DNA from 2 places in the Streptomyces sp. KL2 genome. Region 2 is predicted to be linked to the other one. Evidence: riboswitches for the same ligand, from Rfam matches in the RefSeq annotation. Region 2 holds a riboswitch; the other holds the start of a gene.
What was found. A riboswitch is a leader RNA that binds a small molecule or an ion and turns the genes downstream of it on or off. The one in region 2 is predicted to bind glycine.

Region 1 (4,205 bases), 1.3 Mb from region 2:
TGTCGTAGCCGGTGATCTCGGCCAGCCGCTCCTCCAGCTCGCGGATCAGCGTCAGATAGCCCTCGGCCTGCTCGGCGGGCGCGAAGGGGTGCAGTGCGCCGAACTCCGGCCAGGTGACCGGTTCCATCTCGGTGGTGGCGTTGAGCTTCATGGTGCACGAGCCCAGCGGGATCATGCCGCGGTCCAGCGCGTAGTCCCGGTCGGCCAGGCGGCGCAGGTAGCGCAGCATCGACGTCTCGGAGCGGTGCCGGTGGAAGACCGGGTGGGTCAGGTACTCGTCGGTGCGCAGCAGGGAGGCGGGCAGCACCTCTCCGGCGGCCTCGTCCAGCGCCTCGGCGTCCCCGGCCCCGGACTCCACCCCGAAGGCGCCCCACACGGCGGCGAGCTGCGCGCGCCCGGTGGTCTCGTCGCAGGCGATGCCGACGTGGTCGGCGTCGGTCAGGCGCAGGTTGACCCCGGCCTCGCGGGCGGCGGCGACGACCTCGGCGGCCCGGCCGGGCACCCGTGCGGTGACGGTGTCGAAGAACGTGTCGTGGACTACCTCGACCCCGCCCTCGCGCAGCCCCTGGGCGAGGGCGGCGGCGTAGCGGTGGGTGCGGCGGGCGATGGCGGCCAGCCCGTCGGGGCCGTGGTAGACGGCGTACATCCCCGCCATCACGGCGAGCAGCACCTGGGCGGTGCAGATGTTGCTGGTGGCCTTCTCCCGGCGGATGTGCTGCTCCCGGGTCTGCAGGGCCAGGCGGTAGGCCCTGGCGCCGTCGGCGTCCACCGAGACACCCACCAGGCGGCCGGGCAGGCTGCGCGCGAACTTCTCCCGCACCGCCATGAACCCGGCGTGCGGTCCGCCGAAGCCCATCGGCACGCCGAAGCGCTGGCTGGACCCCACCGCGATGTCGGCGCCCAGCTCGCCGGGGGAGGTCAGCAGGGTGAGGGCGAGCAGATCGGCGGCGACGGTGACGACCGCGCCCAGCCCGTGCGCCTCCTCGATCACGCCGCGCAGGTCGCGCACGGCACCGGAGGCGCCCGGGTACTGCAGCAGCACGCCGAAGACACCGCGTTCGGCGGCCTCGGCGGGGATGCCGCCGGACAGGTCGGCTACGACGACCTCCACCCCGGTGGGCTCGGCGCGGGTCTCGATCACGGCGATGGTCTGCGGCAGGCAGTCGGCGTCGACCAGGAAGACGCCCTGCTTGACCTTGCCGACACGCCGGGACAGCGCCATGGCCTCGGCCGCCGCGGTGCCCTCGTCCAGCAGCGAGGCGCCGGAGGTGGGCAGCCCGGTCAGGTCCGCGACCACGGTCTGGAAGTTCAGCAGCGCCTCCAGGCGCCCCTGCGAGATCTCCGGCTGGTACGGGGTGTAGGCCGTGTACCAGGCGGGGTTCTCCATGACGTTGCGCAGGATGACCGGCGGAGTGAAGGTGCCGTGGTAACCCAGGCCGATCATGGAGTGCAGCACCTGGTTGCGCCCGGCCAGGGAGCGCAGCTCGGCCAGGACCTCCGCCTCGCTGCGGGCGGCGGGCAGGTCCAGCGCCTCGGTGCTCTTGATCACCTCGGGTACGGCGGCGGCGGCCAGCTCGTCCAGCGATCCGTAGCCGACCTGCGCGAGCATCTTGGCCTGCTCACCGGCGTCGGGGCCGATGTGCCGCTCCTCGAAGGGAGTGCCCCGCTCCAGCTCCGCGAGGGAGGTGGCGGGAGGAGTGCGGTCTGCTGTCATCTGGAGGCCTCCTGGTCTGCGCGACCTGCGAGGGGCACCGTGGCGCGGGTGCCCGGACGGCCTCCCCCTCTGTCATCGCGACCTGAGAGCTTCACCGGCCCACGTCCGCGGCCCGGTTTTCACCGTCGGTGAGGAGGGGCTGCGGCGTCGTCCGTCGCGGCCCGCCCTGCTTTCCAGAGTGACCTCGCCCGCGCGGTACGTGAGCCTGAGAGATTCCGGGGAGGATTTGCTCCTTCGGCGCCTCCGGCACTGTCACCGGAGGACTCTCCCGCTCGGGGTCAACAGCCACTTCAGAGCCTACCAGCGCCCGGTGGCACCGGCCCGGCCGCGGCCCTCGCCGCCCTGCCCGAGTGGCCGACGCGCCGAATGTGCCGTTTCGTTGTTTGTGGCGACTGTTTGCGAGCAGGCGCCTCTTCGTGCGAGGAGTTGGAGGGACCGCCGTGCAGACCGACATCGACCCGCGGAATCTGATAGGCCTCAAGGCTTTCGACAGCGCCGGGCAGAAGATAGGGACCGTGGACGAGGTGTACCTCGACGACGCCACCGGCGTCCCCGAATGGGCGGCGGTGCGCACCGGGCTCTTCAGCCGCGACGCCTTCGTCCCGCTGGAGCCCAGCGAGGTGGTGGAGGGGACGCTGAAGGTGCCCTTCGAGCGCTCCCTGGTGAAGGAGGCGCCGGACTTCGGCGTGGGCCGCCACCTCTCCCCCGAGCAGGAACTGCAGCTCTACCGCCACTACGGGCTGGGCGTGCCCGGCGCCGGCGCGCCCGCCTCCGACGACGACATGACGTTCGGGCGGATCGCGGGCTCCGAGACCTGACCGTCCCACGGCGGGAGCGGCTCGGAGGGCTCCAGCCCCGGATCGTCGACCGCGAAGGTGCGCACCCGGCCCGGCGGCGATCCGGGCCGCTCGAACCGCACCGTGACCCGCCCCAGGCCGCTGCCCTGCACCCAGCCCGGCCCGTACCGCGCGTGCCGTACGTCCAGACCGGGCAGCCAGTGCCGTACCACCTCCGTTTCCCTCCCGGAGCCCGCTCCGCCCGCCACCGGGGGCGGAGCGGGCTCCGGAGGCCGGGCGCCGGGCAGCCCGGCCGCGCCGGTCTGGGCGAACAGATCCTCCTGGGTGAAGTCGGCCAGCCCGCTCACCCCGACCCCCAGCAACCGCACCCCGGCGGTGGTGTCCACGCCCTCGACGAGCCGGGCGGCGGCCTCCCTCACCACCGCGGGGTCGTCGGTCGGGCCGCGCAGCGTCTCGGAGCGGGTGAGCGTGGAGAAGTCGTAGCTGCGGACCTTGACCACCACCGTGCGCCCGGAGCGCCCCGCGGCCCGCAGCCGCGCGACGCAGCGGTCGGCCAGCCGCGCGACCTCCGCGTGGATCCGCGCGCGGTCGGTGAGATCGGTGTCGAAGGTGTCCTCGACCGAGACCGACTTGGCGTCGCGCTCGGCGACCACCGGCCGCTCGTCGATCCCCTGCGCCATCGCGTACAGCGCTCCGCCGTGCGCCCGGCCCAGCAGCCGCACCAGCTCCGCCTCCCCCGCCTCGGCGATCTCGCCGACGGTGGCTATCCCCGCCCTGCGCAGGGTCTGGGCGGTGGCGGGCCCGACGCCGGGCAGCGTGCGCACCGGCATCGGCGCCAGCAGCGCCCGCTCGCTGCCCGGCGGGATCACCACCAGCCCGTCGGGCTTGGCCTGCTCGGAGGCGATCTTGGCGAGCATCTTGGACCCGGCCAGTCCCACCGAACCGCTGAGCCCGGTGGCGGCGCGGATGTCCCGGCGCAGCCGTTCGCCGACGGCGCGGGCGGCGCCGGCCGACCACTGCCCCGCCCCTCCTCCCGCCCCGCCCGCCTGGAGGTCCACGAACGCCTCGTCCAGGCTGAGCGGCTCCACCAGCGGCGACAGCTCGCGCAGCAGCCCCATCACCACTTCGCTGACGCGGCGGTAGAGCCCGAAACGGGGGGTGAGATAGGCGGCGTTCGGACACAGGCGGCGGGCCTGGGCCATCGGCATCGCCGAGTGCACCCCGAAGACGCGGGCCTCGTAGGAGGCGGTGGCGACCACACCGCGCGGCCCGAGACCACCGACGATCACGGGCTTTCCGCGCAGACTGGGCTTGGCCGCCTGCTCCACGGCGGCGTAGAAGGCGTCCATGTCCAGGTGCAGGACCGTCGGTGTCCCTCTCACACCCGTGATGCTGCCCTACGCCACTGACAGGGGCGACCGCGGCGCCCGCCGGCTGCGCCGCGCCGGCGGTGGCCCGGCCACCGCGCCCGGGTCACCCCGCCCGGTTGCGGCGGCGCGCCAGCTCGTCGGCCGGATTCTCCCCGACGATCGTCTCCCCGGTGTCGACCCGCTCGGCGTGCAGCTGGGACAGGGCGGCCTCGACGTCCCGCCACACCACGCCGACCGCGATACCGAAGACCCCCTGGCCGCCCTGGAGGAGATCGACGACCTCGTCGGGCGAGGAGCACTCGTAGACCGTCGCGCCGTCGCTCA
Region 2 (4,205 bases):
CGCCGAGGGTCTTGTGGGTCGTGGTGGTGACCACGTCCGCGTACGGCACCGGGTTGGGGTGGAGCCCTGCGGCCACCAGGCCGGCGAAGTGCGCCATGTCCACCATCAGCAGCGCGCCCACCTCGTCGGCGATGCGGCGGAAGGCGGCGAAGTCGAGCTGCCTCGGGTACGCCGACCAGCCGGCGATGATCAGCTTCGGGCGGCGCTCCTTCGCCAGCCGCTCGACCTCCTCCATGTCGACCAGGCCGGTGGCGGCGTCGACGTGGTAGGCGACCACGTCGTACAGCTTGCCGGAGAAGTTGATCTTCATGCCGTGGGTCAGGTGGCCGCCGTGCGCCAGGTCCAGGCCCAGGATGGTGTCGCCCGGCTGCAGCAGGGCGAACATCGCCGCGGCGTTGGCCGAGGCGCCCGAGTGCGGCTGGACGTTGGCGGCCTCGGCGCCGAAGAGGGCCTTCACCCGCTCGCGGGCGATGTCCTCGATCACGTCGACGTGCTCGCAGCCGCCGTAGTAGCGGCGGCCGGGGTAGCCCTCGGCGTACTTGTTGGTGAGGACCGAGCCCTGGGCCTGGAGCGCGGCGACCGGGGCGAAGTTCTCCGAGGCGATCATCTCCAGGGTGGTCTGCTGGCGGCGCAGCTCGGCGTCGACGGCTGCGGCGACGTCGGGATCGACCTCGTGCAGGGAACTGTTCAGAAGCGACATCCGGGTCTTTCCGATCGTGGTGGGCTGGCGGCGGACGGCGGGTCCGGGCGCGGAGCAGGCGGGCGGGCCGCCGCTCACTGGCCGGTGAAGGCGGCGTACTCGTCGGCGGACAGCAGGTCCCCCGGCTCGTCCGCCACCCGGACCTTGAACAGCCAACCGCCCTCGTAGGGGGCGGAGTTCACCAGCGCCGGGTCGTCCACCACGTCCTGGTTGACCTCGGTGACCTCACCGGTGACCGGCGCGTACAGGTCGCTGACCGACTTGGTCGACTCCAGCTCGCCGCAGGGTTCGCCCGCGGTCACCGTGTCGCCGACCTCCGGGAGCTGCACGAAGACGACGTCGCCGAGCGCGTTCGCCGCGTGCTCGGTGATGCCGATCGTCGAGACGCCGTCCTCGGCGGCCGACAGCCACTCGTGCTCCTTGCTGTAGCGCAGCTGCTGGGGGTTGCTCATGGCGTGATTCTCCTGATCAGGGGTGCGGTGTGAGAAACGGGTCTTGCCAGGTGGGACGGTGTCCCGGGCGGGTGGTGCGGCCGGTGGTGCGGGGGCGGCCGGGGCCGTCAGCGTTCGCGCCGGTAGAACGGCAGCGCGACGACCTCGTAGGGCTCATGCGTACCGCGGATGTCCACCGCCACACCCTCGGTGCCCGGGGCGGCGTGGGCGGCGTCCACGTACGCCATGGCGATCGGCCTGCCCAGCGTGGGGGAGGGGGCCCCGGAGGTGACCTCGCCGATCACCGAGCCGTCCGCGCCGACCACCGCGTACCCCGCGCGCGGCACCCGGCGGCCGGCGGCGACCAGGCCGACCAGCTTGCGCGGCGGGTTCTCGGCGACCCGCCCGGCGGCGGCCTCCAGGGCGGTACGGCCGGTGAAGTCGCCCGGCTTGTCGAACTTCACCACGCGGCCGAGTCCGGCGTCGAAGGGGGTGGTGGAGCGGGTCAGCTCGTGCCCGTACAGCGGCATGCCCGCCTCCAGCCGCAGCGTGTCGCGGCAGGACAGCCCGCACGGCACCAGGCCCGCGTCCGCGCCGGCCTCGGTCAGCGCCCGCCACAGCGCCTCGGCGTCGCCCGGGGCGACGAACAGCTCGAAGCCGTCCTCGCCGGTGTAGCCGGTGCGGGCGATCAGCGCCTCCACGCCCGCCACCGTGCCGGGCAGCCCGGCGTAGTACTTCAGGCCGTCGAGGTCGGCGTCGGTGAGCTCGGCCAGGACGGCGGGCGCCTGGGGTCCCTGGACGGCCAGGAGGGCGTAGGCGTCGCGGTCGTCGCGCACGGCGGCGCCCGTGAGACCGGAGCCGTCGAGCCGCTCGGCGAGGGCGTCCAGCACCACCTGGGCGTTGGAGGCGTTGGCGACGACCAGGTACTCCTCCTCGCCCAGCCGGTAGACGATCAGGTCGTCGAGGATGCCGCCGGACTCGTCGCAGATCATGGTGTAGCGCGCCCGGCCCACGGGGACGGCGGACAGATGGCCGACCAGGGCGCGGTCCAGCAGCTCGCCGGCCTGCGGGCCGGTGACGGTGATCTCGCCCATGTGGCTCAGGTCGAACAGGCCGGCGCGGGTGCGCACGGCGTTGTGCTCGTCGCGCTCGCTGCCGTAGCGCAGCGGCATCTCCCAGCCCGCGAAGTCCGTCATGGTCGCGCCCAGGGCGCGGTGCACGGCGTCGAGGGCGGTGCGGCGGGGGGAATCACTCATGGTCGGCAAGCTCCCAGGCGAGGTGGCGATGTCGTACGAGGACGGCGGGAAGGACACGCCCTCCCCATCTGTCATCGGAACCTGAGAGGTTCGCCGCGAGTCCGCACGGGCGGGCCACGGCTTGCACCTTGGGTGGGACGGCTCCGCTCGGGGCCGCCCGCTTTTCAGATCTGCCTCGTCCACACGGTATCGGGGCCTGAGAGATTCAAGGGAGGACTTGCTCCTTCGGCGCCCCGGAAACCGTCGTGACCTGCGTTTTCCGGGAACTCTCCCGTGCGGACTCGATCGGCCGGTATGCAGTTGACACGCTCATCATCGCACGCCCGGCGCACACCGCCCCCGGGCGGGCGCGAAGCCGCGCCGCCACGTCCCGGACGAGAGGGGTGACGAGACGGGTACGGCGCCGTGACACACCTGGTGAGCGGCCACCTTGTCCGCCGTCATCCTTCTTGACACGCTCTGGGTGACGCCGCGAGCGCGTGGCGCGAAAGCGGGGAGGACGTATCCGGTGAGCAGCCTGGAGAGTGCTTGTACGGCACAGGGCGGGGCGCCGCCCCGGCGCAGGCCCGCGAAGGCGCCGGGAAAGGCGGTGCCGGGGAGGGCGGTGCCGGGGAAGGCGGCGGGCAAGGCGGTGCCCGCGGCGGCGGGCAGAGCGGACGGCCGCGATCTGCGCGGCACCGCGGCGGTCCGGGTCCTGCGCTTCCCCGCGGGCGACCGCGTGGTCGTCTCCGGGCTGCCGGGCAGCGGCAAGTCCACCCTGATCCGCCGCGTGGTCGCCGAGGACGACGCGGTCGTGCGGATCGACTCCCAGGACATGAGGGAGCGCTGGGAGCGGCGGATGCCCGCCCGGCTGCCGTACGCCGTCTACCGCCCCCTGGTGAGGGTCGCGCACTACCTCGCGCTGCGGCGGGCCCTGGCCTCGGGGGCCGGTGTGGTGGTGCACGACTGCGGCGCCCAGGGCTGGGTGCGCCGCTGGCTGGCCCTGGACGCGCGGCGGCGCGGGCGGGCCGTGCACCTGGTGCTGCTGGACGTACCGCCCCAGGTGGCGCTGGCCGGGCAGGCGGAGCGGGGGCGCGGGGTGTCGGCGTACGCCTTCGCCCGGCACCGGCGTGCGGTGCGCCGCCTGGTGGCGGACGCGGAGGCCGGGCGGCTGCCCCCGGGCTGCGTCGCCTCGGTACTGCTGGACCGGACGGCCGCGGGGGCGCTGCGCGGGGTGGTGTTCGACTGACGCCCGCCGTCCGCGCCCCCGTGGAGGCGGGCGCGGACGGCGGACGGACGCACCCGCCCGGTGCCGATAGGGTTTTCCCATGACCATCCCGCAGCAGTACGGACCGGGGCACGGCGGCGGCTGGCCCGGCAACGAGCTGGAGGAGACCCTCGCCGCCTCCCTCGGCGCCCCCGGAGCGGGCGCCCGGCTGCTGGAGGTGCTCGGGCGCAGCAGTCTGTGGGTGCCGCTGCCCGAGGGCGGCGGGCCGGCGAGCCCCAATCTGGACCTGCCCACGATCCAGCTCGACGGAGCGCCCTACGTCCCCGTCTTCAGCTCCGAGCAGCAGTTCCTGCAGTGCGTCGGCTCGCACCTGTCCTTCGCCGTCGCGCCCGCACGGGAGTTCGCCCGCGGCCTGCCGCCGCAGGTGGGGATCGCGGTCAACCCCGAGGGCACCGTCGGCGTCCCCCTGCCCCCGGCCGCCGTGGCCGAACTGTGCCGGGAGGGCGGGGCCGAGGGGATCCCGGGGGTGGCGAGCGGCGCCCGGGTCCGGCTCTTCGAGCCCGACTGGCAGGAGGAGCCGGTGGACTTCCTGGCCGCCGCGGCCGGGGAGT

Region 1: linked by a shared signal. The riboswitch ahead of gcvP (aminomethyl-transferring glycine dehydrogenase) and the one ahead of gcvT (glycine cleavage system aminomethyltransferase GcvT) in region 2 are both predicted to bind glycine.

What each region holds. Positions count from the first base shown of each region.
Region 1 covers NZ_CP127170.1:407,051-411,255, forward strand. Annotated here, with positions in the region: gene gcvP (aminomethyl-transferring glycine dehydrogenase) at 1-1,714, opposite strand, end outside; glycine riboswitch at 1,898-1,995, opposite strand; gene QPK52_RS01925 (PRC-barrel domain-containing protein) at 2,155-2,532, shown strand; gene QPK52_RS01930 (DNA polymerase IV) at 2,448-3,893, opposite strand; gene QPK52_RS01935 (MerR family transcriptional regulator) at 3,985-4,205, opposite strand, start outside.
Region 2 covers NZ_CP127170.1:1,685,307-1,689,511, reverse strand. Annotated here, with positions in the region: gene glyA (serine hydroxymethyltransferase) at 1-700, opposite strand, end outside; gene gcvH (glycine cleavage system protein GcvH) at 775-1,152, opposite strand; gene gcvT (glycine cleavage system aminomethyltransferase GcvT) at 1,260-2,387, opposite strand; glycine riboswitch at 2,562-2,671, opposite strand; gene QPK52_RS07510 (AAA family ATPase) at 2,896-3,615, shown strand; gene QPK52_RS07505 (enhanced serine sensitivity protein SseB) at 3,695-4,205, shown strand, end outside.